One region of the Bacillus sp. ISL-77 genome, then DNA from elsewhere that is predicted to be linked to it. Evidence: predicted binding sites of a transcription regulator. Region 1 holds the regulator's gene; the other holds the start of a gene.
What was found. The regulator LexA, encoded in region 1, represses DNA repair genes until DNA is damaged. The targets are predictions, from matches to a motif close to CGAACATATGTTCG.
Positions count from the first base shown of each region.

Region 1 (15,831 bases):
CGACTGTTTCACCAGGATTTGCCATGAAGGAAATAGATTTTAGCACATCCCGTTTTCCATCATAGGAAAAACTTAAATTCTTAAACTCAATCATTCCTCTTTCAATGGAATTGGTCCGCTCTTTTTTTTGTATTGGTGCTAATTCTTCCTCATCCAACAGTTTAAAAACACGCGAGCCAGCGACAATCGCTTGTTGGTACAAGGAAAGCCTCATCATCATCTGATTAACCGGTTCGAAAAAACGATCCAAATAATTTATGAAGGCATATAACACGCCGATTTCCACCATATGGTTAAAAGACGTTATTCCAAAATAACTTAATACAATGATTAAGCCCAAAATATAGATTAAATCAATCGCTGGTCTTAACAGGAGGCCATCTATTTTGATATTTTTCATTCCTGCCTGATAGTGTTGGTCATTAATAGCTCCGAATTCTGCCCGGAGTCTTTTTTCCTGCCGAAACACTTGAATTATTCCCATTCCAGATAATGATTCACTGAGCTTGGCATTCAATTGACTCAGCCGTTCGCGCATATCAAGGTAAAATCGTGAACTTAATTTTCTGTATAGGTTCATGACAAACAATAATAACGGAAGGATCACGACACATAATAAGCCAAGTTTGATGTTCAGAATAAACATCGCAATAAAAATACCTAGTAATAAAAATCCACCTTGGATAAACGTTGCAATAACGGTAACAAACATGTCTTTAATGGCTTCGGTATCATTGGTCACCCTTGAAACGATACTTCCTGCTGGGGTCTTATCAAAATACTTTAGCCCGAGCGACTGTACTTTAGAAAAAACATCAATGCGCAGCTGTTGGATAATTTTCAAAGCCAGTTCCTGGAATTTAACCAATTGAAAAAACATGAGAATCGCTTTAATCATTTGGATTGACATGTACGTGGAACCTAGGATCAAAAGTGGCTGAAACTCTAGCTTCCCAGGAGTTAAATAATCATCGATAAATATTTTTACGATAATCGGTAAAACAATATCGCCGATCGTTGTTAATAGTAAGAAGATAAATGCTGTGACAATCGTTTTTTTATGTGGTTTCGTATAAGAAAGCAAACGGAATAAAATATTTCTTTGTTCACAATCTGTAAGCTGAATTTTCTCATCCATCTTAATGCCCTCCATGCTCAACCAACTCTTCTAGCTGCTGGCGTAAATACATTTCCTTATACCATTCACCCGATTCCATCAATTCTTCATGTGTACCTCTTTCCACAATCTTTCCATCCTCAAGAACGAGAATGAGATTTGCGTGTTGAATGGCACTTAATCGGTGTGAAGTAATGATGGTTGTTTTTCCTTCCCTATTCTGTTTTAATGCTGAAAGAATGGCTTCTTCTGTTTTTGCATCTACTGCAGATAATGAATCATCGAGTACTAACACTTCTGGCTTCATCAAAATAGCCCGGGCAATCGAAATCCTTTGCTTCTGCCCGCCCGATAAGGATACCCCACGCTCTCCAACAACCGTTTGATAGCCTTCAGTAAATTGAAGGATATCAGTATGGATATTGGCAAGCTTAGCGGCATTCTCGACTTCCTCTATTGATGCCCCGTGGTTCGTAAAGGCGATATTTTCACTAACAGAGGCTGAAAACAAGAAATGATCTTGCGGTACATAACCAATGGCCTCGCGTAATTTTTCAAGCTTGTATTCCTGCAGAGATTTCCCTCCAAATCTAATTTCACCTTGATAACTATCAAACTCACGAATGAGCAGTTTTAAAAGAGTGGTTTTACCAGCACCGGTTTTACCAACAATGCCCACCGTCTCGCCGGTATGTATCGAAAAATATATATCCTTTAAAACCGGTGTGGTTTCTCCAGGATAGGTAAAGCTAGAAAGATTGTATTCAATATCACCCGCGGGCACCACGTTTAAGGCCCCCTCCTTATCGGCTATATCTTCTTTTTCTTGAAGGAGCATGGAAACTCGGTCATAGGAAGCACTGCCTCGCTCAACAATATTAAATAACCAGCCAAATGCAAGCATCGGCCAGATGAGTAAACCTAAATATGTAGTAAACGAGAGTAATTGCCCGATTGTTAGTTCCCCATTAAGCACGTATTTTGCACCAAACACAATCGATAAGAAAAAGGAAATACCAACAATGATCGAAATCGTCGGATCGAAAAGAGAATCAATTTTTGCGACAGTGATATTTTTTTGGACGACATCTTCTGATTGCTTCCGAAAATCCTCGATATCTTCATTTTCCTGGCCAAACGTCTTAATCACTTTAATCCCAGTAATACTTTCCTGAGTTTTATCATTTAATGACGAAAATGCTTCCTGTGCCTGATAAAAGGTTCGATGGAGCATTGTTCCAAACCAGCTCGTAAGTATTACCATAAAGGGCATCGGAATTAAACAGATTAATGTTAACTTCCAGCTAATCGTAAATGCCATTGCACAGATAACAAACCCACCAGTTGAAAGAGAATCAACGAAGGTTAGCACGCCTACGCCCGCTGTTTGTTGAATGGCTGACAGATCGTTTGTGGCATGTGCCATTAAATCCCCTATTCGACGTTTTTGGTAAAATGATGGCGACATATTTGTAAAATGATGATACAGCCGATTTCGAAGCAACTTACTTAACTTAACTGATGATCCAAAAATCATAATTCTCCAGTAGTACCTAAGGAAATACATTGCAAGGGCAACAATAACTAATACGGCCATCCACTGCAAGAGAATTCCCGTTGTCATCGTCCTATTCTTAATTTGGTCAGCAATGATTCCTATGATCTTTGGCGGCACCAGTTGCAATATAGCTACAAGCATTAGGAGGAAAATCCCGGATATATACGCTTTTTTCTCCTGTTTAAAATACCAGCCTAATTCTAAAAATACTTTCATTAAACCGCCCCCAAATCACGAGTAATCGATCTGCCAAAAATTGAATATGTTGTTAATTAAAGTTATTCGGAAAAATAATCCAACGGACTGAGGTTTAATTTTACCAAATTTTTATAAAATAATAAAGATTTAGAATATTTTTATCAGCACGAAAAAAGCACCCATCTACATGAGTGCTTTTCCGTTTTATTTTGATTGTTGTTTGTTCATGGCAGCCATCATTTGGTTGATCTTCTTTTGAGATGGTTTTTGTCCCATTTGCATCATCATCATTTTTAACATTTGTTCATTGATTGGCGGATTTTTCTTTAAGTAGCTCATCATATATTTACGAGCAATGAAAAATCCTAGTGCTACACCAGCTGCTAATGCTAGTATACCAACTAGAATGTAATAACCCATATTCAACTTCCTCCTTCATGTTGTCTACCATACAGTGTACTAAATAAAACACGATTAGACAATATCTGCAATTAGATAAATTTTCTTTCCTTTATCGGCTTTAACCAACCGTAACGCTGATGTTCAAGGTCTAGTGCCATAAAGGAAGACTCACATTTTCTTAGAACCTCAAAAAAAGCCGTCTCTGCTTCATAGCTGCCTTGTGCATCAATAGTAATTAAGTCTTGAAAAACCTCTAATTTAGCCGTACTTAGTTTTCCGCTTAATTCAATCGAATATGCACCATGCTCTGCTTTAAAACCCTTAATTTTTCCAAGTTGTTTTTGAATAAGTTGATGGATCTTTAGTACCTCAACCTTTTTGGTTATATAGGAAATTTGTTTTTGTGTAATAAATTTAAGTTCGCCGTTCGATTTATGATGTTCATGAAAAAGTTGGAAAAATAATCGTTCTCTTCCGAAGTAATGGGTCGCAAATTCATCTTCTATTAAATATAGCTGATATTTTCTCACCACTGTTCTCTCCTTCGTTGATTACCCTTTTTACTATTATAAAAAAAGACAAACGAAACTTTTGTCTTACGACGGCAAAAACTTCCACTATTTTTGTCGATTAGCAGGATTCTAAACTATTCTTCTATAAATTCGGTAGATTTGTTGAATTTTCCTGCAAACATTAACTTTGTTCATAATATTGTTGATATTCCTGGCAATTCAGACACAAAAAGGAGAGCGGAATAACTCCGCTCTCCCTAACATTTAACTATTTTACTTTTGCAAAAGTGCTTTTACACGTGCAACTACGTTGTTTACAGTGAACCCGAATTCTTCCATAATCTTTTCTCCAGGTGCTGAAGCTCCGAAATGATCAATAGCAAGAACATCGCCTTCGTCACCAGTGTATTTGTGCCAGCCAAATGATGCTCCCACTTCAATTCCAAGACGCTTTTTCACACTTCTTGGCAGAACAGAGTCTTTGTACTCTTGAGATTGCTGCTCGAATCGATCCCATGAAGGCATACTTACAACCGAAACATGAACACCTTCTCCAGCAAGCGCTTTTTGAGCTTCCACTGCAAGGCTTACTTCTGATCCAGTTGCTAATAACAACGCATCAGGAGTTTCTCTTTCTGAAGGAGACACCACATATGCCCCTTTAGAAACTCCCTCGTACGCATTGGTATCCGTTCCATTTAATGTAGGTAAATCTTGACGAGTTAATACAAGTGCAGTTGGTTTGTTGGTAGACTCCACTGCAAGTTTCCAAGCAGCTGCCGTTTCATTACCGTCTGCAGGACGAATGATTGATAATCCTGACATGGCACGTAATGCTGCAAGCTGTTCAACTGGCTCATGTGTTGGTCCATCTTCCCCTACAGCAATACTGTCATGGGTAAAGACATAAGTGACAGGTAATCCCATTAAAGCTGCTAGACGAATGGCAGGACGCAAGTAATCAGAGAAGACAAAGAATGTTCCGCCAAATACTTTTACGCCGCCATGAAGAGCAATACCATTCATTGCCGCACCCATCGCAAATTCACGCACACCAAACCAGATATTACGGCCTTCATAGGAACCAGGCATAAAGTCTTTCGTACCTTTAATCATCGTTTTATTCGAACCAGCAAGGTCTGCTGATCCACCGATAAAAATAGGTAGATTCTTAGCAATACCATTTAATACTTCACCTGAAGAGGCACGGCTTGCCAGGCTTTTTCCTTCTGGATATACAGGGATTTCTTTATCCCAACCTGCAGGAAGTTCATTATTTAATGCTTGTTCAAGCTGAGTAGCTAGTTCAGGGTACTCTTTTTTATATTGAGCGAAAAGATCATTCCACTCTTTTTCCTTTTTCTCGCCATTTTCAACGATCAGCTTCTGGAAGTTGTCATAGACTTCCTGGGGTACATGGAAATCTTCTTCAAAAGTCCATTTATAAGCCTCTTTTGTAAGTTTTAATTCATTCGCTCCAAGTGGTGAACCATGAACACCTGAAGTTCCCGCACGGTTTGGTGAACCATAGCCAATGACCGTTCTTACTTCAATCATTGTTGGTCTGTCTAAATCATTTTTAGCTTCTTCCAGAGCTTTCGCAATTTCATCCAGATTATTGCCGTCTTCGACACGAACATATTGCCATCCGTATGATAGGAAGCGATCTTTGACACTTTCTGAGAACGACTTATCTAGGTCTCCATCAAGTGAGATATCGTTTGAATCATAAAGGACTACCAATCGCCCTAATTTCAAGTGTCCTGCTAGCGACGCTGCCTCAGCAGATACACCCTCCATCAAATCTCCATCTCCACAGATACTGTATGTAAAATGGTTCACAAGTTCATATTTATCTTTATTATAAACACTTGCAACATGGCGTTCTGCCATTGCCATTCCTACTGCCATTGCAATCCCCTGTCCAAGTGGACCAGTAGTTGCTTCAACACCTTCAGTGTGGCCATACTCTGGGTGTCCAGGCGTTTTAGAGCCCCATTGGCGGAATTGCTTTAAGTCATCCATTGATAAGTTGAAACCAGACAAGTGAAGCATGCTGTATAACAACGCTGAACCATGACCTGCTGACAAGACAAAACGATCTCGGTTAAACCACTGTGGATTCTTTGGATTTTGGTTCAAGAAACGCGTCCATAAAGTATAGGTCATTGGCGCTGCACCCATCGGCATTCCTGGATGTCCTGAGTTTGCTTTTTCGATCGCATCAATGGAAAGCGTTCGAATGGAGGTAACAGATAAATCATCAATAGTATTAAACATGAATTACATCCTTTCCTAATCACAAGGTTACTTTATACATTTCAATTTTATATTGCTACCGTTTTTTATTCAACAAATAGCATAATAATAAGAAACAAAAATCACTATTTTTTTTATTTTTACACAAAAATAGTCAGTATATGTAAAATAGGAATACAAAAAATGTATTCCTGAACTTTTAGTGAAGTGTATTTTTTTTCCTAGCCTTGATTTTTTCCGGTGTAACGTCATTTCCTTCCGGATCAATAAACTTGGTGTTGGTAAGGGTATCAAGCATATTCGAACGAAAAGTAGCCAAATATTCACTTCTTAATTTAGTTTGCTCTTTCGCTTCTGTTTCAGTCAATCCCGTTGCTTTTGCTTTTCGTGCCAGCTCATTAATTCTAGCCATCTTTTCTTTTGAAAGCATTCAAAGACCTTCCTTTCAAACTATTTACATGACACCTGATTTTACTAAAAAAAAAACCTAATGACAAGGCAAAAGGTCTACTCTTCTTGTGATTCAATATATTCCTGGAATCTTCTATGAACCGTGGCTTTAGAAATGTTATAGCCAAAACCTCTAAGTGTAGCAGCTATTTCTGAAAAAATTAATCCATTTTTTCTTAACCGGACAATTTCTCCAATTGGAACTTCAATTTTCTCTCGTCCAGAGGATTCTCCGAGATTTTTTAAGTTTTTTTCTGGTTTATATCCATTCTGGACTGCTCGCTTCATTCCACGTTTGATTTTTGCATTATGTAGTTTACGTTGGTACTCTTCAACCATACTTACGATGTTCAAAACCATGGAATCCGATTCTGAAAGCTGTAATTCTCCACTATGGGAGATACTATAAAGTTTAATATTTTCTTTTAAAATGCAATGCAAGAGCGCAATTTTGGCGTTACCTCTACCGAGTCGTGTTTCATCCTGAATTAAGAGGGCTTGTACATGCTTTTCTCTAATTCGTTCTAATAATTGAAAAATCCCCTCACGATTAAAATCATAGCCACTAGCCTTTTCTTTAATTACCCTATCAATCTCAAAGTGATAGGTGTTAGCTAGTTGCGTTAATTCCTCTTCCTGACGCTTTAACGAAGATTCTTGTGTTTCCTTATTTGTGCTGACACGGCAGTATATAATTGCTTTCATAAAAGTTCCTTTCTATTCACTAACGGCGCTAGCAAATTCATTCGTAGATGAGACTTCTTTACTCACCGGAATGATAATTTCTTCACCTGGAAATATTTGATCATCATCTAATTCATTATGCTTTTTTATCCAAGCAACAAACTCCTTGTTTGATAATGAATGTTGACCCGAAAATTGATCAGAGATTTTCCATAGTGAATCTCCTTCTGTGATTGTAACCTTTAAAAAATTATCTTGCGCGTTGGAATGATGTTGGAATGATAATATGATTGAAAGTGAACAACTTAAAATAATAAGAGTAATAGCATAGGAGTATTTGTTCCATAATTTTTTCATAAATAACACCTCTATAAGAATGTATGTTCGATTTATTATTTTCATTATAAATCGAACATTTGTTTGTTGTCAACCATATTTTCGAACTTATGTTTGTATAAAAAATACGAACATGTTATAATAAAGTCAACATTAACCAGGCGAGGTGGATTTTATCATGGCTAAAATATCAAAGAGGCAGCAAGATATCTTAGACTTCATTAAAAGTGAGGTTAAGAGTAAAGGATATCCCCCTTCAGTAAGGGAAATTGGAGAAGCGGTTGGACTCGCATCCAGTTCTACTGTTCACGGACATCTAGCAAGATTGGAAAGCAAAGGACTTATTAGACGGGATCCCACAAAACCAAGAGCAATTGAAATATTAGAAGCAGATGTTGCTGCACATATACCAAGAAATACAGTTGTCAATGTTCCAGTGGTTGGGAAAGTAACGGCAGGACTCCCAATTACAGCGATTGAAAATGTGGAAGAGTATTTTCCGCTTCCAGAAAGTCTTGCACCTGCAGATGAACAAGTTTTCATGTTAGAAATCATGGGTGAGAGTATGATAGAAGCTGGGATCCTAGACGGGGACTATGTAATTGTGAAACAGCAGCCAACCGCTAATAACGGGGATATTGTTGTAGCAATGACCGAGGAAGATGAAGCCACCTGTAAAAGATTTTTCAAAGAAAAAGATTACATACGCCTGCAGCCGGAAAATTCTACAATGGACCCTATTATATTAAGGAATGTTTCGATTTTAGGTAAAGTTATTGGGGTTTACCGACATATTCATTAAGTTTAAGAGAGTTGGCATATACGTGCCGACTCTTTTTTTGTTGTGCTAATCAACCTAAAGCTGAAGGAATTACAGAATCCGGGGTAGAGTGGGTCTACGCGATCTTTCTAGAAGAATCTCTACGAGTTGGGGCACGTAGTGACGGCCTACGTTACCGTTCCAGAAGAATCTCTACGAGTTGGGGCACGTAGAGGGGGCCTACGTTACCGTTCTAGATGAATTTCTACGAGTTGGGGCACGTAGAGAGGGCCTACGTGACCGTTCTAGATGAATTTCTACGAGTTGGGGCACGTAGAGACGACCTACGTGACCTTTCCAGAACAATTTCACAGAGTTGGGGCACGTAGAGACGACCTACGTGACCGTTCCAGAAGAATCTCTACGAGTTGGGGCACGTAGTGACGGCCTATGTGTCCGTTCTAGATGAATCTCTACGAGTTGGGGCACGTAGTGACGGCCTACGTGACCGTTCTAGATGAATCTCTACGAGTTGGGGCACGTAGATGGAGCCTACGTGACCGTTCCAGAACAATTTCACAGAGTTGGGGCACGTAGTGACGGCCTACGTGACCGTTCCAGAAGAATTCCTACGAGTTGGGTCACGTAGAGACGACCTACGTGACCTTTCCAGTACAATTTCACAGAGTTGAGGCACGTAGAGACGACCTACGTGACCTTTCCGGAAGAATTCCTACGAGTTGGGTCACGTAGAGGGGTCCTACGTGACCGTTCCAGTACAATTTCACAGAGTTGGGGCGCGTAGTGGCTTTCCTACGGGACCGTTCAAAAGGAATAACAATGAGGTCGTGTACTGTTGTCTCTATGACAGATGAGCTTCATTAATACTCAAACTAAAAAGGAGCAGCCATAAGCCACTCCTTTAATCCTATTTCGCTATTCTTGCTTGTATTTCAGATAGTTTCACCTTAAAAAGCACTTTATATACTTTCGTGTCCCCTTCGTTAAAACTGGAATGTGTAACATACGTTCCTTTCAACGTCTTGCGCTGTTCATCAAATAGAAAACATTCCTGACCTTTTGTTCCTGATTCTATCAAACTTAAAATAAGGTCAGGCTTCTTATACGTCTTTTCTCGTAGAATTTCTTGGGTTAGAGCATTACAAATTTGCAGTTTATACAATTTAGAGCACCTCCCAAATGTTTACAACTTAAGCATATATTATTTAGGATTAAGTAAACCGTAAAAATTGTGAATTTTTAAAGAACATCAAGCACCTCTTCCTTTCTATTCTATTCCTATTAATTTTATTTAGAATGATCGAGGATGCTTAATTGGAAAAAGAGCCATCGTAGGTATTGACGTCCGAAGTCGTTGAGAAAGAGCAATTTGGGTCGATAATCTGGGCTATTGACGACCGAACCTATTGAGAAAGACCAATTGGGTCGTCAATCAGGCTTATTGGCTACCGTAATTGTTTTAATGGAACAAACCGGGTAGCCAATGGGATGGCATTATTCACTGAGAGAATCTAAGAAAAGAAGCGCGACATAGAAAAACCCTGACGCTAGGCGCCAGGGCTTTAGATGAGATTAATACATGCTCATATATTGATCGCGTTCCCATTGGTGAACGACTGTGCGGAACATATCCCACTCGATTTCTTTTGCTTCAACAAAGTGTTCCATAATGTGCTCGCCAAGACCTGACACAATTACTTCGTCAGATTTTAGTTGATCTAATGCTTGAGCTAATGTTGCAGGAAGATCGACGATACCTTCTTCGATTCTCTCTTCTTTGCTCATTACATAGATGTTTCTGTCAACTGGTGCCGGCGGAGTTAACTTGTTTTTAATTCCGTCTAAGCCAGCCTTAAGAAGTACAGCCATTGCAAGGTATGGATTAGCAGACGGGTCTACACTTCTTACTTCCACACGTGTACTTAATCCACGAGAAGCAGGAATACGAATTAATGGTGAACGGTTTCTAGCTGACCAAGCCACATAGCATGGTGCTTCATAGCCAGGAACAAGACGCTTATAAGAGTTTACAGTTGGGTTTGTTACCGCTGTAAAGGCTGGTGCATGCTTTAGAATTCCAGCGATAAATTGACGAGCATGATCACTCATTTCTAGATCACCCGATGGTTCGTAGAATGAATTAACTCCATCCTTAAACAATGAAAGATTCATGTGCATTCCAGATCCATTGACACCATACAATGGTTTTGGCATGAATGTTGCGTGCAAACCATGTTTACGTGCAATTGTTTTTACAACTAGCTTGAACGTTTGAATTTGGTCACAAGCTGTTAGTGCATCTGCATATTTAAAATCGATTTCATGCTGACCTGGTGCTACTTCATGGTGGGAAGCTTCGATTTCAAAGCCCATTTCTTCTAATTCAAGCACGATATCGCGGCGGCAGTTTTCGCCAAGGTCGATAGGGGCTAAATCAAAATATCCGCCTTTATCGTTTAGGTCTAATGATGGTTCTCCTTGTTCATCTAATTTAAATAAGAAGAATTCCGGTTCAGGCCCTAAGTTAAAGCTAGTGAATCCAAGGTCTTCCATTTCTTTTAATACTCTTCTTAAGTTATTACGAGGATCACCTTCAAATGGTTTTCCTTCAGGAGTATAAATATCACAAATTAAGCGGGCAACTTTCCCTTTTTCTGCAGTCCACGGGAAAACAACCCAAGTGTTAAGATCAGGATATAGTAACATATCAGATTCTTCAATCCGTACAAAACCTTCAATTGAAGAACCGTCAAACATCATTTTGTTATCAAGTGCTTTTTCTAATTGGCTAATTGGAATCTCCACGTTTTTGATAGTTCCAAGGATGTCTGTGAATTGCAAACGAATAAATTTCACGTTTTCTTCGACCGCTAATCTTTTAATATCTTCTCTTGAATACTTTGCCATTTTCTTACCTCCTATTTTTTAAAAAGAGACTTCCACATTAATGAAAGAATCTTGACATATCTCCTTGACGTAAAGAGGATCGATTGTTTCGACCTAAATGCATCATTTCGTTGCGTAGCAGCTTTCTAAGCTGTTCATCTGTTAATTCGCGCTTAGTCTTTTCTGTTTGTTGTTCAAGAATGTTTGATTGTTGCTCTTTTACTAGGAACAATTGTTTAATGCCAGCCATATTGACACCTTGATCAATTAAATCCTTAATTTCTAGAAGCCTATCAATATCATTTAAACAATATAGACGCCTATTCCCCTCGGTTCTTGCCGGAGAAATCAATTGGTGTTCTTCGTAGTAACGAATTTGCCTGGCTGTAAGTTCCGTTAGTTGCATGACTGTTCCGATCGGAAACAGTGGCATGGAACGGCGAATTTCCTGGCCACTCATCTAATTCCTCCTCCCCTCGGGTTACTTATATTACTATTATATTTTTTGTTAGAAAAGTTGTCAATGATATGTTAGATTTTCTCACATTAAAATTTTTAAAATTATTGACATTTAGCTGTTCTCCTAAAACAATTCGATTAATCCTTTATCCGTTAAGTGGTCTATGGCCAGACAAACAGCCATCTTTACGTGTGCATATGTTAAACCGCCTTGTACATAGGCAACATATGGTGGTCTAATCGGTCCATCTGCAGTGAGTTCAATGCTCGCCCCCTGAATAAAAGTACCTGCTGCCATAATCACATCGTCTTCATACCCAGGCATATAGCTGGCATGGGGTGTAACATAAGAATTAATCGGTGATGCGAATTGAATGGCCTGACAAAAAGCAATCATTTTATCTCGGTCATCAAACTGGACAGACTGAATTAAGTCCGTTCTTTTAGCATTCCATTTCGGAGAAGAATTCATTCCTAATTTCTCCAACATCGCAGCTGTGAAAACGGCCCCTTTTAATGCTTGGCCAACCACATGGGGGGCAAGAAAAAAGCCTTGATACATTTCTTGAAGACTATAGAGGGACGCTCCTGCTTCGGCTCCTATCCCTGGTGAAGTCATTCGATATGAACATGCCTCCACCCACTGTTTTTTACCAACAATATAGCCGCCAGTCTTCACAATCCCGCCGCCTGGATTTTTGATAAGCGATCCTGCAATTAAGTCCGCACCGACATGACAAGGCTCGGTCTCCTCAACAAATTCCCCATAGCAATTATCTACAAATACGACCACATCCTGTTTAATTTCTTTGACAAACGTGATCATTTCTGCAATTTCTGCAATCGTAAATGATGGTCTTGTGGCATAGCCCTTGGAACGCTGAATGCCAATCATTTTTGTATTCGGTTTTATTTTCTGTGCGACAGCCTCCCAATCAATTCCACCTTGATTCGTCAGAGCTACACTATCATAGGAAATTCCAAACTCCTTTAATGAGCCAACCCCGTTCCCACGAAGTCCAACAATTTCTTCGAGCGTATCATAGGGTTTGCCCGTTATATATAGAAGTTCATCCCCAGGTCGAAGAACGCCAAATAAGGCAATGGAAATGGCATGTGTGCCTGAGATTATTTGCGGACGAACAAGTCCTGCTTCTCCCCCAAAGACGTCTGCATAGACCATTTCTAGAGTATCCCTGCCATGATCGTCATAGCCATACCCGGTCGACGGATTAAAATGTGAATCACTCACTCTTTTGTTTTGAAAGCTTTTTAATACCCGAAATTGATTTGATTCGATTCTATTGTCTATTTCTTTATGTACTTTAGCGATTTGTTGTTCAACTTCCTCTACCATCGGTTGAAGCTTTTCCCCATTTTTTAACTGTTGAAACATGTTGTAACTCCTATCTATATTGTGAATTTCTGTAATTGTCCTGTTATTTGATGATCCTGAAGTGTATATCCTTTGCATCGATAGAATTGATCTTCTTCATCAAACACAAGCTCTCTTAATATTGTCTCATTTTTTAATAAAGAAAGCAGCTTTCCTTCTGTGGACGGAATCTGAACTTCGTAAGAATCCATCATTTCCATAACAACCTTCTCCATTTGCTGCTTCAAGGCTTGACGGTCCTCTTTATCAAATGCACTAATAAATGCGGTTGGTGTATCTGCGGTTGGGACAAAATCTGAATGCTGAATATCTTTTTTATTATATACTGTTATTTGCGGGATATCTTTAACTTCTAAGTCTTCAAGCAGCTTTTTAACTGTTTTTTCGTGATGAAAATAATCTGGGTTGGACATATCGACCACATGAAGAAGTAAATCAGCTTCCTTAACTTCCTCAAGCGTCGATCGAAATGCAGCAATAAGTGTTGTCGGTAAATCTTGTATAAACCCAACCGTATCAGTAATCAAGGCTAGGAAACCACTGGGTAAAATCAATTTTCGTGTCATTGGATCTAGTGTTGCAAACAATTGATTTTCCTCGTACGATTCTGCTTCGGATAAACGATTGAAAAGACTGGATTTACCGGCATTGGTATAACCGACAATCGCGACCTGAAAGGTTTTATTTTTCTTTCTTCTTTCTCTGTATCGATCCCTGTGCTGAACGATGACAGAAAGTTGGGTTTTAATTTCATCGATTCTGCGGCGGATATGCCGGCGGTCTGATTCTAACTTTGTTTCACCAGGTCCTCTTGTTCCGATCCCAGCCCCCAAACGGGATAATGCTGTTCCCTGACCCGCAAGACGAGGAAGCATGTATTGCAATTGGGCAAGTTCAACCTGTAATTTACCTTCTTTGGAGCGAGCTCTTTGTGCAAAAATGTCTAAGATGAGCTGGGTTCTGTCGATTATACGAGCATTTAGGTCCGTAGAGAGATTTCTTTTTTGACTTGGTGAAAGCTCGTCATTAAAAATGACTATATCTGCCTCCAGTTCATCCACCAGGACATTAAGTTCCTCCACTTTCCCTTTACCTATATAGGTAGCTGGGTGGCGCCGGTCCCTTTTTTGAACGACTGACATCAATACTTCACCCTGAGCGGTTTCTGTTAGTGCACCTAACTCTTCCATTGAATAATGAAAGCGCAAATCAGTATCACCATTGGTCTGACAGCCAACGAGGATCGCCTTCTCTTTCGTGTCTTTTTGTTCCATAAGGCATCGTTCCTTCCGTAATCTTCTATCTCCTATCATAACAAAAAAAGGTTGTATACTCTAATTTGCCCAACATTAGAAAAAACTTATTGTAATTTCCTCACATCTTGATATAATCTTACTGTTTTCTAATAACATTTTTATTACTATTTTCATAGAGTTAAATAAAATAAAGATTTCAAGGAGAATTCGGATAGATGACATGGGAAGTTTTAAGTATGATTGGAACAATCGCCTTCGCCGTTAGCGGGGCCATTGTTGCGATGGAAGAGGAATATGATATTTTTGGCGTATACATTTTAGGTATTGTCACCGCTTTTGGCGGTGGGGCGATTCGAAACCTATTAATCGGTGTACCTGTATCAGCACTTTGGGAACAAGGGTTATTTTTTCAAATTGCCTTATTATCCATAACTGCTGTGTTTTTATTTCCAAGCAACCTTTTAAAACACTGGCAAAAATGGGGGAACCTATTTGATGCGATTGGCCTTTCAGCCTTTGCCATCCAAGGTGCTCTTTACGCCGTTAAAATGAATCACCCGCTTAGTGCAGTTATTGTTGCAGCGGTGCTAACCGGAATCGGCGGCGGGATTATTCGTGATTTATTGGCAGGAAGAAAACCAATCGTCTTACGATCGGAAATCTATGCAATTTGGGCGATATTGACAGGCTTATTTATCGGACTTAAGATCGTGACGCATTCTTGGGAATTGTATTCTCTCTTTTTCCTTGTGACGGTTTTACGCGTCCTTTCCTATACCTTTGATTGGAAGCTGCCGATACGTAAATTTGAGGCCAATTAATGACTAATCCAAATAGAAACGACAGATTGCTTAGAATCTGCCGTTTTTTTGTCTCTAATCTTCTTCAAACACAAGATCATTACTTCTAATTGTCATTAATTCATGCCTGTCATAACTATTTAACATGAGCAGCCTCATGGCCTGGGCGCGGATCGATTTTTCAATGATATTTCGTACATACCTTCCATTTGAAAAACTATTTGGACTTAATACCGCTTTAACCCATATTAAATGTTCTTTTAACTTTTTTTCCGCCTCATGGCTAAACGTGTATTCTCTTTCGATTAACATCCTCGCCGAAATTTCCATTAATTGATTTATATTGTAGTCAGGAAAATCAATAACTAACGGAAAGCGTGAATGGAGCCCAGGATTAAGGGTCAAGAAATACTCCATTTCACGGGAATATCCAGCAAGGATAAGAATAAACTCATGCTGCTTATCTTCCATATGCTTAACCAGTGTATCGATTGCTTCTTTGCCGAAATCCTTCTCACCGCCGCGCCCCAATGAGTAAGCCTCATCGATGAACAAAATTCCCCCTTGGGCCTTCTTGATTAAATCCCTTGTCTTCTGTGCTGTATGACCAATATACTCCCCCACGAGGTCCGCACGTTCCGCCTCAATTAAGTGTCCTTTTGTTAAAACGCTCATTTTTTGAAATAACTTACCTATTAATCTAGCGACTGTCGTTTTACCTGTTCCAGGATTTCCTT
Region 1 is NZ_JAGGQY010000041.1:8,417-24,247, forward strand. Features, by position in the region: gene J7E77_RS17365 (ABC transporter ATP-binding protein) at 1-1,138, opposite strand, end outside; gene J7E77_RS17370 (ABC transporter transmembrane domain-containing protein) at 1,140-2,891, opposite strand; gene J7E77_RS17375 (YneF family protein) at 3,078-3,293, opposite strand; gene sirA (sporulation inhibitor of replication protein SirA) at 3,365-3,805, opposite strand; gene tkt (transketolase) at 4,061-6,067, opposite strand; gene J7E77_RS17390 (DUF896 domain-containing protein) at 6,246-6,476, opposite strand; gene J7E77_RS17395 (YneB family resolvase-like protein) at 6,554-7,201, opposite strand; gene yneA (cell division suppressor protein YneA) at 7,214-7,537, opposite strand; gene lexA (transcriptional repressor LexA) at 7,695-8,318, shown strand; gene J7E77_RS17410 (hypothetical protein) at 9,205-9,459, opposite strand; gene glnA (type I glutamate--ammonia ligase) at 9,870-11,204, opposite strand; gene J7E77_RS17420 (MerR family transcriptional regulator) at 11,242-11,643, opposite strand; gene J7E77_RS17425 (methionine gamma-lyase family protein) at 11,767-13,038, opposite strand; gene hflX (GTPase HflX) at 13,053-14,312, opposite strand; gene J7E77_RS17435 (trimeric intracellular cation channel family protein) at 14,510-15,115, shown strand; gene spoVK (stage V sporulation protein K) at 15,170-15,831, opposite strand, start outside.

Region 2 (15,831 bases), on a different contig from region 1:
CTTGAAGAATCACCATCACCAGCATTAGATGGGGAAATCCGAGAAGAAATGGGTAATGCAGCCGTAAAAGCTGCAAAAGCAGTTGATTATTCAGGAGCGGGAACGGTAGAATTTATATATGACTACCGCAATCGAAAGTTTTATTTTATGGAAATGAACACCAGAATTCAGGTGGAGCATCCTGTTACAGAAATGGTCACTGGAATCGATTTAATTAAAGAACAAATCCGAGTGGCTTCTGGAGAAAAGTTAAAGTTAAAACAACAGGATGTCACTTTTACAGGATGGGCAATCGAATGTCGGATTAATGCCGAAAACCCAGAAAAGAATTTTCTTCCATCTGCAGGGAAAATCAACATGTACCTTCCACCAGGCGGGTTTGGCATACGTATTGATTCAGCAGCTTATCCAGGGTATACGATTCCGCCTTATTACGATTCTATGATTGCGAAGGTTATCGCATATGGGAACAGCAGGGAAGAGGCCATTTCAAGAATGAAACGTGCATTGAGTGAATTCGTTGTTGAAGGTATCCATACAACGATTCCGTTCCATTTAAAACTGCTAGATCATGAAAAGTTCGTCGAAGGCGGATTTAATACCAAATTCTTGGAATTGCATGATGTGATGAAGTCTATTTAATATCTGGAGGTGTTATTAATGAGTGAGTTTAGTGTCTTGGAAATGGAACAAGGCAATAACGGACATGGGAAAATTGAAATTGCTCCTGAAGTGATTGAGGTTATTGCAGGCATTGCTGCTTCTGAGGTGGAAGGTGTAGCCTCGATGCGTGGTAATTTTGCAACAGGTGTGGTTGAGCGTTTAGGGAAGAAAAACCATGGTAAGGGCGTAAAAGTCGAATTAACAGAGTCAGGAATAAAAGTAGATGTCTATTGTATGATGAAGTTTGGAGTATCCATTCCTTCCGTTGCAGGAAAAGTGCAGGATAATATTCGTCAAGCATTGTTGAATATGACTGCCTTAGATGCTGAAGAAGTAAATATTCATGTGGTTGGGATACACTTTGAAAACCATAAGAATGAACCAGAGAGCATTGACACAGAGATCTAAAACTTGGAAACCAAAGGAGAAAATTCCTTTGGTTTTTCTTTATTTGCAATTAAGTCCTAAATAAAAGTGCTTACATATTGGAAAAATAACAACCTTAGAGTGCGAATCATTTTTAGTTATGCTATTATCGTTTATGTGCAACCTATTCGAATACTTATTTACTATTTATGTATGAAAAATAGACAAAAATTAATTAATATCTCTAAAGGAGTTAATTGTATAATGAAAAGAAGAACAGCAAGGGAAAAGGCATTACAGGCACTTTTTCAAATCGATATAAGCAACACTGAGCCATCAGCAGCGATTGAGCATGTATTGGAAGGAGAGGCGGGTGACGAGTACCTATCTAAACTTGTTCTAGGGGTAGTCGAACAAAAAACCTTAATTGACAATTTAATCAGTGAAAATCTTGAAAAATGGTCCATAGAACGATTGGCAACGGTCGATCGAAATTTATTAAGAATAGCTACATACGAAATGAGGTTTTTCCGAAATGAAGTTCCGGAAAATGTTATTTTAGATGAAGCCATCGAAATAGCAAAAATATACGGAGATGACCAATCAAGTAAGTTTATTAATGGTGTTCTATCAAAGGTGAAACAAAAACTTCTTAACGATTAATTGATTGGATGCTCTTAAAACAAAGGAGAAGAGAAAATGACGGCTACTATTATTGATGGAAAAGAAATTGCGGCAAAAAAAAGAATGGAAATCGCAGAAGAGGTTAGCAGAATAAAAAAACTTGGGGTAACTCCTGGATTAGCAGTTATTCTTGTCGGAAATAACCATGCTTCTCGGACATATGTAACAAATAAAGAAAAAGCCTGCCAAGAACTTGGGATGAACTCTGTTTTAATTGAAATGCCAGAGGGAGTTTCCGAAGAGGAATTACTCTCAAAAATTGAAGAATTAAATCAGGATGATCATATTCATGGCATTTTGGTGCAGCTGCCAATCCCCAAACACATTGACGAAAAAAAAGTAATTGAATCGATCTCCCCTAATAAGGATGTCGATGGGTTTCATCCGATTAATATCGGCAGGATGATGACAGGGCAGAATGCCTTCTTACCATGTACGCCGTACGGAATTATGGTGTTACTTGAAGAAACAGGTATCTCAATAGCAGGGAAGCATGTTGTCGTGGTTGGGAGAAGTAATATTGTCGGAAAGCCGGTTGGTCAATTATTTTTAAATCAACATGCAACTGTAACCTATTGTCATTCTAAAACTAATGACCTAAAGTTCCATACAAACCAAGCGGATATCCTTATTGCTGCTGTTGGAATTCCGAATTTTATTACAGCCGAGCATGTAAAAGACGGTGCTGTCGTCATTGATGTTGGAATTAACCGTAATGAAGCCGGAAAGCTTTGCGGAGATGTAGCTTTTGCTGAGGTAAGCGAAAAAGCTGGATATATCACGCCTGTTCCAAAGGGAGTAGGACCGATGACCATTACCATGCTTATGTATAATACCTTAAAATCAGCTGCGGAAAGCCTAGACCGCAATTAAGTAGGAAATTGTCCTTATCTTTTATAAATATATATAAGATAAGGACAGTTTTTCGCTAATCGAAGAGTGTTCATTTGACTATTGGTCGAATAAAAAGGAGTTACCTATGCAGGAACAAAGATATTTATCTGTGAATGCTTTAACCAAATACATAAAAAGAAAATTTGATGCGGATCCACATTTACGGGATGTTCATGTTAGAGGTGAAATTTCAAATTTCAAACAGCATTCGAGCGGTCATATGTATTTTACCTTAAAGGATGAAAAAGCCCGCATTCTTGCGGTTATGTTTTCGAGTCAGTCAAGGACAATGAAATTCACACCAGAAAATGGCATGAAAGTAATTGTCAGAGGCGAAATTTCCGTTTATGAACCAAGTGGTCAATATCAAATATATATAAAAGAAATGCGGCCAGATGGTATCGGAGAATTGTTTTTAGCCTATGAACAGCTTAAACAAAGACTAGAATTAGAAGGATTATTTGCAATAGAAAATAAAAAGGCGATTCCTTTGTATCCTAGAACCGTTGGGGTGATTACCTCACCCACTGGAGCGGCGATAAGGGATGTTATTACGACAATTAAAAGACGGTATCCCATCGCTAATATTCTTGTTTTTCCTGCCCTTGTACAGGGGGATCAAGCGGCTCCCTCTATTGCTAAGGCTATTGCTAAAGCAAATAGCATGAATGAAATTGATGTGCTAATCGTTGGACGCGGCGGGGGATCAATAGAGGAATTATGGGCTTTTAATGAGGAACTCGTTGCCCGAGCGATATTTTCTTCAGACATCCCGATTATATCAGCCGTCGGACATGAAACCGACTTTACCATTGCTGATTTTGTAGCGGATTTACGCGCTCCAACCCCGACTGGTGCTGCAGAACTTGCTGTCCCACATATAGATGAGTTATTGGACAGGGTTTTACAGCGGCAAACTCGCCTTCTTCGAACGATGAAGGGAAAATTCCAGTTTGAGAAAGAACGATTAGCTCGTGTTCAGAAATCCTATGCCTTTCGCTATCCCCATCGATTATATGAACAAAAGCTTGAGCAGGTTGATAAACTAACGGAAATGCTGGTCCGCGGGACATCCAGGTTGTCCTTAATAAAAAAAGGGCAGCACGAAATTCTTTATAAACGCTTGCAGAGGAATCATCCAAGCGAGGCATTACGAGAAGCACAAAAACGTTTAGACCTAACCAATAAAGAGATGAAACGTGCCATGCAGCAAGTACTTTCAAAAAAGCAAACAGAATTTGAAAGGATCCTTTCGACCTTAGGTGCGTTGAGCCCCTTGAAAATCATGGAACGTGGATATAGTTTAGCTTATTCAGAAGAAAACAGACTGATTAAAAGCATTAATCAAGTTAAAATGAATGAGCGAGTTCAGATTCAATTAACGGATGGCAGTCTTTTCTGTAGAGTTGAGAATAGTAAGGAGAGCGAAAAACGTGACGAATGAAAAGAAAATTTCCTTTGAAGAGGCAATGACTAAATTGGAACGAATTGTGGATAAGCTTGAAGAAGGAGATGTACCGTTAGAAGAAGCGATCATCTTCTATAAAGAAGGTATGGAGCTGTCCAAACTTTGCCATGATAAATTAAAAAGTGTCGAAGAACAATTAACACAAATTATTACGGAGGACGGTAGGACGGATAGTTTTACGATTGATGAGGAGGAATAAGACTTGGGAACCGGGTTACTAGATGTATTTGCACGAGAATATAAACTTCAGCTTGATTCGGAGCTTCGGACTCTGGTTAATAAGCTTGACGCCCCTCCTATTATTAAGGAATCAATGATCTATTCACTTGAAGCAGGAGGTAAACGAATTCGCCCCCTTTTATTATTCGCTACTCTAGAAGCATTTGGGGTAGACCCCAAAAATGGGCTTCTTGCTGCTTCGGCCATTGAGATGGTTCATACATATTCCCTAATCCACGACGATTTGCCAAGCATGGATAATGATGACCTTAGAAGAGGAAAACCCACAAATCATAAAGTTTTTGGTGATGCTATTGCGATTTTAGCAGGAGATGCTTTATTAACATATAGCTTTGAGGTAATCGGGAATATTCCAACTGAATTCGCTTCAGCAGATACAAAACTAAAATTAGTGATTGAGTTGGCAAAGGCATCTGGAACGGAAGGAATGGTTGGTGGTCAAGTTGCAGATATGGAAGGAGAAGGGAAATCCTTAACTCTCGAAGAACTTGAGTATATACACATCCATAAAACGGGTAAGCTGCTTGGATTTAGCGTACTGGCAGGAGCAATAATGGCGGGTGCAAATCAGGAACAATTAAAAAATCTTTCCTCCTTCGCCCATCATCTAGGACTCGCTTTTCAAATCCAAGATGATATTCTTGATTTGGTGGGCAATCAGCAATTGATTGGGAAACCTGTTGGTAGTGATACCTCCAATCATAAAAGTACGTATCCGCAGTTGTTATCGTTAGAAGGGGCAATTGCAGCCTTGAATCAACAAATAAATCTATCAAAGCAATATCTGGGTATGACAGGCTTGAATACGACCCTTCTGATGGAAATAACGGAATTAGTTGCTTCAAGAGACCATTAGAAAACGGTATTTGAGGCATTGAAATAAGTGTGTTATAATTGTTTTCATTGTAGAAAACGTTGTCAATGCCGTTATCACTCTCGTGTTAGCGGCTATTTTTTAATCAAAACTTAATTATTTAAATGTGTAATATAACACAATGACAAAAAGAAGAATGCATAAAAGTATGAAAGTGAGTGATCCAAACATGGATCTGTTATCAATAAAAGACCCAGCCTTTTTAAAAGGCATGTCGAATATCGAATTAGAGGCTTTAAGTCAAGAAATTCGCACATTTTTGATTGAAAAGCTGTCTGTAACTGGAGGCCATATTGGACCGAATTTAGGTGTAGTCGAATTAACCATAGCCTTACATAAATGTTTTAACAGTCCCACAGATAAGATTATCTGGGATGTGGGACATCAATCTTATGTTCATAAAATTTTAACGGGCAGAGCAAGTGAGTTTGATACATTACGGCAATATAAAGGATTATGCGGCTTCCCTAAACGGATTGAAAGCGAGCATGATGTTTGGGAAACAGGTCACAGTTCTACATCTCTTTCTGCTGCTATGGGAATGGCAATTGCTAGAGATTTAAAAAAGGAAAAATCATTTGTTATTCCAGTTATAGGCGACGGGGCTTTAACAGGTGGAATGGCGTTAGAAGCCTTAAATCATATTGGTCATGAGAAAAAAGATATGATTGTCATTTTAAATGACAATGAAATGTCAATCGCTCCTAATGTTGGTGCACTTCATAATATTCTTGGTCAATTGCGGACGGCTGGAAAATATCAATGGGTGAAAGATGAGCTTGAAGTACTGTTGAAAAAAGTACCTGCAGTGGGCGGGAAATTAGCTGCAACCGCTGAAAGAGTGAAAGACAGCCTTAAATATTTATTTGTTTCCGGTATGTTTTTTGAAGAACTAGGATTTACTTATCTCGGCCCAATTGATGGTCATAATTTTGAAGCATTATTTGAGAACTTCAGCTATGCTAAAAAGACAGAAGGTCCGATTCTTCTTCATGTCATCACTAAAAAGGGAAAAGGCTATCAGCCGGCAGAAAGTGATAAAACAGGTACATGGCATGGAACTGGACCATATAAAATGGACACAGGTGCATTCGTAAAGCCGGTAAAAACACCGCCCCCTGCATGGAGCAGCCTTGTCAGTGAAACGGTTCGAAAGCTTGCCAGGACGGATGAAAGGATTGTTGCGATTACACCAGCTATGCCTGTTGGTTCTAAACTCGAAGGCTTTGCAGGTGAGTTCCCTGAGCGAATGTATGATGTAGGGATTGCAGAGCAGCATGCAGCGACAGTCGCTGCGGGATTAGCTACACAAAATATGAAGCCTTTTCTGGCGATCTACTCAACCTTTTTACAGCGGGCTTATGATCAGGTGGTTCATGATATTTGCCGACAAAACTTAAATGTCTTTATGGGAATCGACCGTGCTGGATTGGTGGGTGCCGATGGTGAAACCCATCAAGGAGTTTTTGATATTGCTTTTTTAAGGCATGTCCCTAATATGGTGTTAATGATGCCAAAGGATGAAAATGAAGGTCAGCATATGGTTTACACCGCACTGAATTATGATGACGGTCCTATTGCCATGAGATTCCCGCGTGGGAATGGACTTGGTGTCCCATTGGATAAGGATTTTCAAGCCATTCCAATTGGGACGTGGGAGGTTCTAAAAGAGGGCGATGATGCGGCTATCCTAACCTTTGGAACCACCATTCCAATGGCCTTAGAAGCAGCTGAGGTGCTTGAAAAGAAGGGGATCTCCGTCAAAGTTGTCAATGCCCGGTTTATCAAGCCTTTGGATGGAAAAATGCTGACTCATCTACTTGTGAAAAATATGCCGATTCTTACCATTGAGGAAGCAGTTTTACAAGGGGGGTTTGGGAGTGCAGTTCTGGAGTACGCACAAACCCAAGGATTTTATCACGCGCACATCGACAGAATCGGAATCCCGGACCAATTTATTGAACATGGAGATGTTGACTCACTTCTTAAAGAAATTGGTTTAACGACGGAAGAGGTAATCAAACGGGTTTCTATACTAGCTAGAAAAAAACAACAAAGGGCTTAAAATATGAAAAATAAAGAACGGTTAGACGTTTTACTTGTAGAAAGAGGTTTAATTGAAACCAGAGAAAAGGCAAAACGAACGATTATGGCAGGGCTAGTTTATTCAAACGAAGAGCGGTTGGATAAACCAGGAGAAAAGGTGAAAACGGATATTCCACTTAGTATCAAAGGGAAGATCCTTCCGTATGTAAGCCGTGGTGGATTAAAGCTTGAAAAGGCTTTGAAGGTATTTGATGTGAGTGTTACGAACAAAGTATTGCTCGACATTGGATCTTCAACTGGCGGCTTTACCGATTGTGCATTACAGAACGGTGCAAAAATGTCCTATGCTTTGGATGTAGGCTATAATCAGCTTGCTTGGAAACTTAGACAGGATGAACGTGTCGTAGTAATGGAGAGGACAAATTTCCGCTATGTAACACCTGCCGATTTAATTGGAGAGATGCCAAATTTCGCCACAATCGATGTATCGTTTATCTCCTTAACGTTGATATTACCTGTCTTAAAAACACTCTTAGTCCCTGGAAGTGACGTCATAGCACTAGTAAAACCGCAATTTGAGGCTGGACGTGAACAGGTTGGTAAAAAGGGGATCGTTCGTGATGAAAAAGTACATTTACAAGTAATTGATAAAATCATTAATTTTGCCTTTCAGCAAGGATACACAATAAAAAACTTATCCTTTTCACCAATCACTGGCGGGGATGGGAACATTGAGTACCTGCTCCATCTAAAATGGGAAGGGGAACGGGAAATTGGAGTTAATCAATTACTTGTCACCCCCATTGAAATTGTAAAGGAATCACACGTGGAATTTAAAACAAAACAAAATTCAGAAGGGTAGGCTGATGCTTATCCTTTTCTTCTTATGGAATGAAAATTCCCCCCTTTTACACAAGAAAAAATGTACAAGCTTGTAAAAATCGGCTAACATGTGTATAAGAGCGTGTTAGTACATATTACTTAGATGTTTTAACTATTATGGGGTGAAACAATGAACAAAGGCCAACGCCATATAAAAATAAGAGAAATCATTGCTACTAATGATATCGAAACACAGGACGAGTTAGTGGATGAACTAAAAAGTGCTGGCTATAATGTAACACAAGCAACCGTTTCTAGGGATATTAAAGAATTACATCTTGTTAAGGTTCCATTAAGCGATGGACGATATAAGTACAGCTTACCTGCTGACCAAAGATTTAATCCATTACAAAAGCTGAAAAGATCATTAATCGATGCGTTTGTACGGATTGATGCGGCAGGTCATTTGCTAGTCATGAAGTGCCTGCCAGGTAATGCAATGGCAATTGGCGCACTAATCGATAATCTCGATTGGGATGAAATATTAGGGACCATCTGTGGGGATGACACAATGTTAATCATTTGTCGAACTCCGGAAGATACTGAAGTTATCACAAACCGGTTCCTAGATATGCTTTAATTGGGGGAATGATCCTTGTTAGCAGAATTATCCATTAAAAATTTCGCTATTATCGAAGCCTTATCTGTAACCTTTACAAAGGGATTAACGGTTTTAACGGGTGAAACGGGTGCAGGTAAATCAATCATCATTGATGCTATTCATTTATTAGTTGGTGGCAGAGGGTCTGCAGAATTTGTTCGTCATGGAGAGGAAAAGGCGGAAATCGAAGGGCTTTTTCAGATTGATGATAACAAACATCCGGTAATTGCTAAAGCTTTAGAATTCGGGATTGATATTGACGAAGGAACGGTAATCTTACGACGAGACATTGCCCAAACCGGTAAAAGTGTTTGCCGTGTGAATGGAAAGCTTGTGACAATCTCCATTCTCAGGGAAATCGGAGGAACACTCGTTGATATCCATGGTCAGCATGAGCATCAAGAGTTAATGGATGACTCAAGACACCTAACACTGCTAGATCAATTTGGAGCAGATGATATAGTACCTTCGCAAGGTGAATACCAGCAAGTATTTCGTCGTTATGAGCAAACCTTCCAAAAGTTAAAAGCATTAAGTGAAAATGATCAACAAACTGCCCATCGGCTAGATTTAATACAGTTTCAATTGGATGAAATTCAAAAGGCAAATTTAAAGCTCAATGAAGATGAAGATCTTTTTGAGGAAAAAAGAAAACTAACTAATTTCGAAAGAGTATTTGGAGCCATCCAGTCCAGCCATACAGCCTTGCAGGGAGAACAAAAAGGGCTGGATTGGATTAGTATGGTTATGGGGCACCTAGAAGACGCTGCGGCACTTGATACGGCGTATAAAGACATCTATGAATCTGTCTCGAATAGCTACTACCAATTAGAAGATGCGGCGCGTGCATTAAGAAATGAATTAGATATATTAGAGTTCGACCCGCAACGGTTACATGAAATTGAAGACCGGTTGAATGAAATTAATCAGCTAAAACGAAAATACGGAAAAACAATTCATGAAATATTAGAGTATGCTGCAAATATTGAAGAAGAAATTGAAACATTGCAAAATAAAGAAACACATATAAGCGAATTAGAAAAAGAATTAACTTCTGTAAAAAAAGACTTAATCCTTGAAGCGAAGCAGTTAACTGAAATTCGTCTTAAATGGGCTGATAAACTGACAAGGTTAATACATAAAGAATTAAAAGAATTGTATATGGCGAAAACTGTTTTTGAAATTCGTTTTGAAACAAATACCATTCAATTTACAAAAAACGGTGTGGATCATATAGAATTTTTTATCTCAACTAACCCTGGAGAACCATTGAAGCCCTTATCAAAGGTTGCTTCTGGAGGGGAATTATCAAGAATTATGTTGGCATTAAAAAGTATTTTTTCCAAGCATCAAGGGGTAACATCCATTATTTTCGATGAGGTAGATACTGGTGTGAGCGGCAGGGTTGCCCAATCGATTGCGGAGAAAATCTATAAGGTGGCTGCCGAATCACAGGTTTTGTGTATTTCGCATCTGCCTCAGGTAGCAGCCATGGCTGATACTCACTTGTTCATTTCAAAGATCATAAAAGGGGGTAGAACGAAAACTTCTGTGACCCCGTTAGAGATTAATGAAAAAATTAATGAAATTGGCCGGATGATATCTGGAACAGAAATAACTGACCTCACTAAAAAACATGCAGAAGAATTATTATATTTAGCTGCAGAAAACAAAAAAAGTGGTAGTGCTTTGACAAGTCACTAAACTGAAACATTTGCCTTAAAAAGGCTAAAATTTCTATATTTTTAATAAAAATTGTAATGCTATCCATTTCGGGTAGCTTTTTTATGTAGAACCAAGTTATAAATGATTGTCAAGGAGGCAAAATTAAAGATGTAGCCATTTCAATGTAATGAAAAGAAGCGAGGAGAGTGAAGAATTTGAAGTTAGAAATAATTAGAAAGATTATTGGTGGAATTCTCCTTGTTTCATTAATTAGCCTTATTTTTTTTCAGCCTATACAGCAATACCTTGCGATACCTAAAACAATTACAGTTTTTGAAGGACAAGACTATAATTTTCAAAAGGCTGCCCCGGTATCAGCCGCTTTGGTTTCTCACAATTCGAATATTACACTTGATCAAGGAAAACATACGGTTTCAATGAAGGCAACTGAAAATGGAAAAAATGAAATGCTGTTAGAGTTTGCAGGGATTCCTATAAAAAAGGTTGACGTACGCGTCTTAAAGGATTTTAGAGTCATTCCAGGCGGGCAGTCAATCGGCGTAAAATTAAACACAGTCGGCGTTTTGGTTGTGGGCCACCATTTAATCAATACTATTTCTGGAAAAAAGTCTCCAGGTGAAATTGCTGGTATAAAAATTGGGGATATCATTACTGAAATTAACGGTAATAAAATTGAAAAAATGTCAGATGTAGCACCATTTGTACAAACCGCAGGACAAGAAGGAAAACCTCTCGATTTGGTTATTAGTCGGGAAAGTGGAAAATTTACTACACAATTAACCCCATTAAAAGACAAAGGGGAAAATATTTATAAGCTTGGTTTATATATTAGAGATTCCGCTGCAGGAATTGGAACAATGACCTTTGTTCATCCACAATCTAAGAAATATGGTGCCCTTGGGCATGTAATATCAGACATGGATACAAAACAGCCAATTGTTGTTGAAGATGGACAAATTGTCCGGTCTACCGTAACTTCTATTGAAAAAGGAAGTAACGGAGACCCTGGTGAAAAACTTGCCCGCTTTTCTTCGGACCGAGAAATCGTTGGTAATATCCAAAAGAACAGCCCATTTGGTATTTTTGGTGAAATGGTAAAAGAATTAAAAAATGGTGTTATGGATAAACCACTTCCTATCGCATTATCACATCAAGTAAAAGAAGGACCTGCAAAGATATTAACGGTCGTTAATGATGACCAAGTAGAAGAATTTGATATCGAAATTGTCAGCACAATCCCGCAAAAGTTTCCAGCAACCAAAGGCATGGTAATAAAAGTAACCGACCCTAAGCTCCTTAAAAAAACAGGAGGTATTGTTCAAGGGATGAGCGGCAGCCCAATTATTCAAGATGGAAAACTAATTGGAGCAGTTACACATGTTTTTGTTAATGATCCAACCTCAGGTTATGGGGTACACATTGAATGGATGTTAAATGAAGCTGGAATTAACATATATGAATTGCCAAAAAATAAAGCGAGTTAGGACATTGGAGCAAAATAGGAAAATCCCCCTATTTTGCTTTTTACATAAACATTTTTCGACAAAAAACATCCATATTTTAGAAATAACGCAGTTTACGTCGAAAAGGTGAGAAAAACAAAGAAAAGATAAGATTTTATCACTATTTTAAGAAATATTAAAAAAATGAGAGGAATTTTTGTTGCATTGTCGAATTTCTAATTTAGAATAGAATTAGGAGAATACAACTGATTAGAAATGTTAGATGAAATAGATCTTATGATTTAAACCCGAGGAGGAACTAGAAGTGAAGAAAATTAAAGTTTGTGTCGTTGATGACAATAGGGAGCTAGTTGGATTATTAGAGGACTTTATTTCGTCCCAAGATGATATGGAAGTTGTAGGAATTGCTCATAATGGACAAGAGTGTCTAGAAATGTTATCGACAACCGATCCTGACGTTCTAGTTTTGGATATTATTATGCCGCATCTTGATGGTTTGGCTGTACTTGAGCGCCTCCGTGATCTTAAAAAGGGAGTCCTTCCCAATGTCATTATGCTCACTGCCTTTGGTCAGGAAGATGTGACAAAAAAAGCAGTTGAACTTGGTGCTTCCTACTTTATTTTGAAACCATTTGATATGGAGAATTTAGGAAGCCATATTCGACAAGTTAGCGGAAATAACAATTCATTTACACGAAAATCAACATCAACAACTTATCGTTCTCAAACTGAGCAAAAACCTAAAAATTTGGATGCTAGTATTACAAGCATCATTCATGAAATAGGTGTCCCAGCACATATTAAAGGATATCTGTACTTACGTGAGGCCATTTCAATGGTATATAACGATATCGAACTTTTAGGGTCAATTACGAAAGTGTTGTATCCAGATATCGCCAAAAAATATAACACAACAGCAAGCCGTGTGGAACGAGCAATCCGTCATGCGATTGAAGTGGCTTGGAGTCGTGGAAACATTGATTCCATTTCCTCGCTATTTGGATACACAGTCAGCATGTCTAAGGCAAAACCGACCAATTCTGAATTTATTGCCATGGTTGCGGATAAATTGAGGCTTGAACACAAGGCATCTTGATCGTTGGTATGACGCAGTTTTACCCGTTGAATTTACGGTGAGATTGCGGTGAATTAAGCGTCACCGTTCCGATAAATTTTTCGTTGCCGTTCCGATAAATACTCGCAAAAATCATTATACCGTTATATACGGATATGTAAAGCGTCACCTTCGCGGTGGCGTTTTTATTTTTATTCCATATGGAACATTTGTTCGTGTGTACTAAGAACGAAGGAGTTGACCGTAATGACGATAAAAGATCGCGGTTTAATTAAATGGAATGCAGCGTCCTTTATGCCGCAAGTCTTCGAAGAGCAGCGCAAAATGTTTAAGGATCAAGAGCGCCAGCCACGGCCGTTACTCAGCGAATTCGATACGGAGGAGTTTGACCAGCGGATTGCCTACGCGATGGAATATAATCTAGCGGTAAAGCTCTCCGTGTGGGATGACGGCTTTACTACGGAGATGGATGGCCGCATACACCACGCTGATCCGATTACGCATCAGCTCCGCATTGAGGTAAAGCCTGGCGAATTCGAGCGGATGGCATTCGAGAATGTTACCAGGGTGACTGTCGTAGATTAGGCTGAAAAAAAAGCGCCATTTAGACGCCTTGTAAATGCTTACTTAACTTTCGTTGAGGTTACTTTATGTTATGAAGGGTTGTCCTAAAAAGTAATGGACAACCGCGGACTAGTTATAAATAAATTAGCGGGGGTAGTTGTCGAAGAATAGTCCGATATTACCTAGTGGAATACTCGGATATATAATAGAAGGAACACGGTATGATTCCGATTTACAACGTAAAGTGACGTAATGTGGAAGATAATAACGGTAGGTGCTATTGATTTTAACTATCGTCATTATCCTGCATTTTTTGTTTTTTATTTGAGTAAGCTAAATAAATTAAAAAAACGCAGGTATCGAGATCAAAATGAATACAAACCAAAACGTGTTTATAAAATGAGAGTATATCCACGAAGACATGGTAGCACCTCCTAATTTTAAAGTGTCCGAAATGTCCATATCTTACAATCAGAATAATCATCTCGCAATATGGCAGGTAATGTAAAGTAATACGGTAGGGATACGGTGGCATATCGCAAGGGCATCCGGCAGTACAAAAGATTACATATTCGCGATATCACTAACACGAAGCGCCTGCCGGACGGACGGCTTCCGAAACCGAGGGGGTGTCGAATAGCGGACTGATCGGCAGTATATTGCGCAGCTATCCGCAAACTGAACGGCTATTCATTATACATATATCGTGGGAAATACGTAAGCTACTGGCGGTAGGAATGGCGTTGCGAAGTCAAATGTTGCGACGTCTCAAAAAATGGAAAGTGAATTAACCGAGAAGGATGTGTTTCTCGATGTTGACTTAGCGCGACAAAGCGATTATTCGCAATTTAAATAAATTCCGTGTGATGGATCGAGACTCTATTGCCGAATTACATTTCGGAGGCTTAAAGAATCCGATAACCGCTGCGAATTCCGTCTTGCTTAGACTACTTCGCGACGGTCAAATTGAGCGGTCAAGTAATTTTCAACCGTTTGTCTATTTCGGAGCGGAAACGCAGATAAAAAAGAATAGCGCTAAAATTGGCCACTGGCTAGCAATATTGAACGTCTATAAGGAAATGCGGAAGCTTGGACGGCTGGAAACGTTTTTAGTTGAGCCGAAATACGGCAGTAAAGGCAACGCTGAGCCAGACATCTTTGCTATGTATCGCAATACGCCATTTTTTATCGAGGTGCAAAAAACAGTCTATTCCGAAAAACAAATGGCGGAGAAAATGGGGCGGTATGTTGATCTATTCAACACTGGATTATGTCAAAGCCGTTCCCACACGTTCTAATATTATCCGATCAGCGTTATGCAATAGACGGTGAGTATGGGTTTAAGGTATTCCATGCGGAATCATTGAAGCAGGAGATTCAAGATTCACAACAAATTCAATCGGTAGGTGTAAAGTTAATTGTTAATAAGTAGTACTAATAATAAGTGCAACATGAATATTATTTAAAATAATAACAAAGGGGGATGAAGAATGTTAGGTAAAGCTGGACAAATTAGGACTGTTTTCTTTGAGTCTAAATTTATTGCAAGTGTTCGAAGCTTGGACCTCATGATAAACACTTGGTGTGAAGAAAATAGTGAGGCAGAAATTTTGGATATTAAATATAATTCTCATTCTGAGTTAGATTCCGGCTACTATAATGCTTTAATAATATATAAAATTTAATAAAGAGCGGCTCCTACTCGGAGTCGCTTTACTCTATTCCGATAAGTTTCAAAATGTCGCAAACTATCCACAGACAAAGACTTCATTTAAGGTTAACATAGTTAAAAGGTCATAGGATGTGAGTGTGGTGGGAAAAATACAAGTTATTTTTGAAGGTAAGGATTATATTATGTTATATCAATATGCTTCTGGATACTGTGAAATAGTAGAGGATGGGGCCCGAAATGGTCAAGTTAAACTTGTTCATTTCACTGAATTGAGTTTAAAAGAAGATAAAATATCGTAATAAATTAAAAAGCGACCTTATTGGTCGCTTTCTTCGTTTCATCGTTGTAAAGTCTCCGCAATGTTAAAACTGCAATCCTGTCATTTCAGCCCCAAGTGATATTTACTCTCGTCTAAAATAGCCTAATCGTACGTGTGGGATGGACAATTAATTCAATTTAAGGGGTGGTTAGGCGAAAAAGACTGTAATGAGCCCTTTTTTGAGTTGTACTTAAACTAACGCACCCGTTAGTTTAAGTGTAATTCTTCACAATCTTTAAATTAATTTTAAGTAAAGTAAAATTATTCTTGGATAAATCGCAAGTGAAAAATCGGCTAATTATTCTAAATTAAACTTTACATCTAATCTTAAAAC
Region 2 is NZ_JAGGQY010000017.1:2,267-18,097, reverse strand. Features, by position in the region: gene accC (acetyl-CoA carboxylase biotin carboxylase subunit) at 1-642, shown strand, start outside; gene J7E77_RS06115 (Asp23/Gls24 family envelope stress response protein) at 661-1,071, shown strand; gene nusB (transcription antitermination factor NusB) at 1,294-1,692, shown strand; gene folD (bifunctional methylenetetrahydrofolate dehydrogenase/methenyltetrahydrofolate cyclohydrolase FolD) at 1,729-2,586, shown strand; gene xseA (exodeoxyribonuclease VII large subunit) at 2,693-4,051, shown strand; gene J7E77_RS06095 (exodeoxyribonuclease VII small subunit) at 4,041-4,274, shown strand; gene J7E77_RS06090 (polyprenyl synthetase family protein) at 4,278-5,171, shown strand; gene dxs (1-deoxy-D-xylulose-5-phosphate synthase) at 5,359-7,254, shown strand; gene J7E77_RS06080 (TlyA family RNA methyltransferase) at 7,258-8,097, shown strand; gene ahrC (transcriptional regulator AhrC/ArgR) at 8,248-8,697, shown strand; gene recN (DNA repair protein RecN) at 8,713-10,422, shown strand; gene spoIVB (SpoIVB peptidase) at 10,599-11,888, shown strand; gene spo0A (sporulation transcription factor Spo0A) at 12,172-12,963, shown strand; gene J7E77_RS06055 (YolD-like family protein) at 13,189-13,527, shown strand; gene J7E77_RS06050 (hypothetical protein) at 14,373-14,804, shown strand; gene J7E77_RS06045 (hypothetical protein) at 14,997-15,191, shown strand; gene J7E77_RS06040 (hypothetical protein) at 15,319-15,477, shown strand.
Region 2: J7E77_RS06055 (YolD-like family protein) is a predicted target of LexA. The motif match lies at 13,145-13,158, and genes of this name have one in related genera.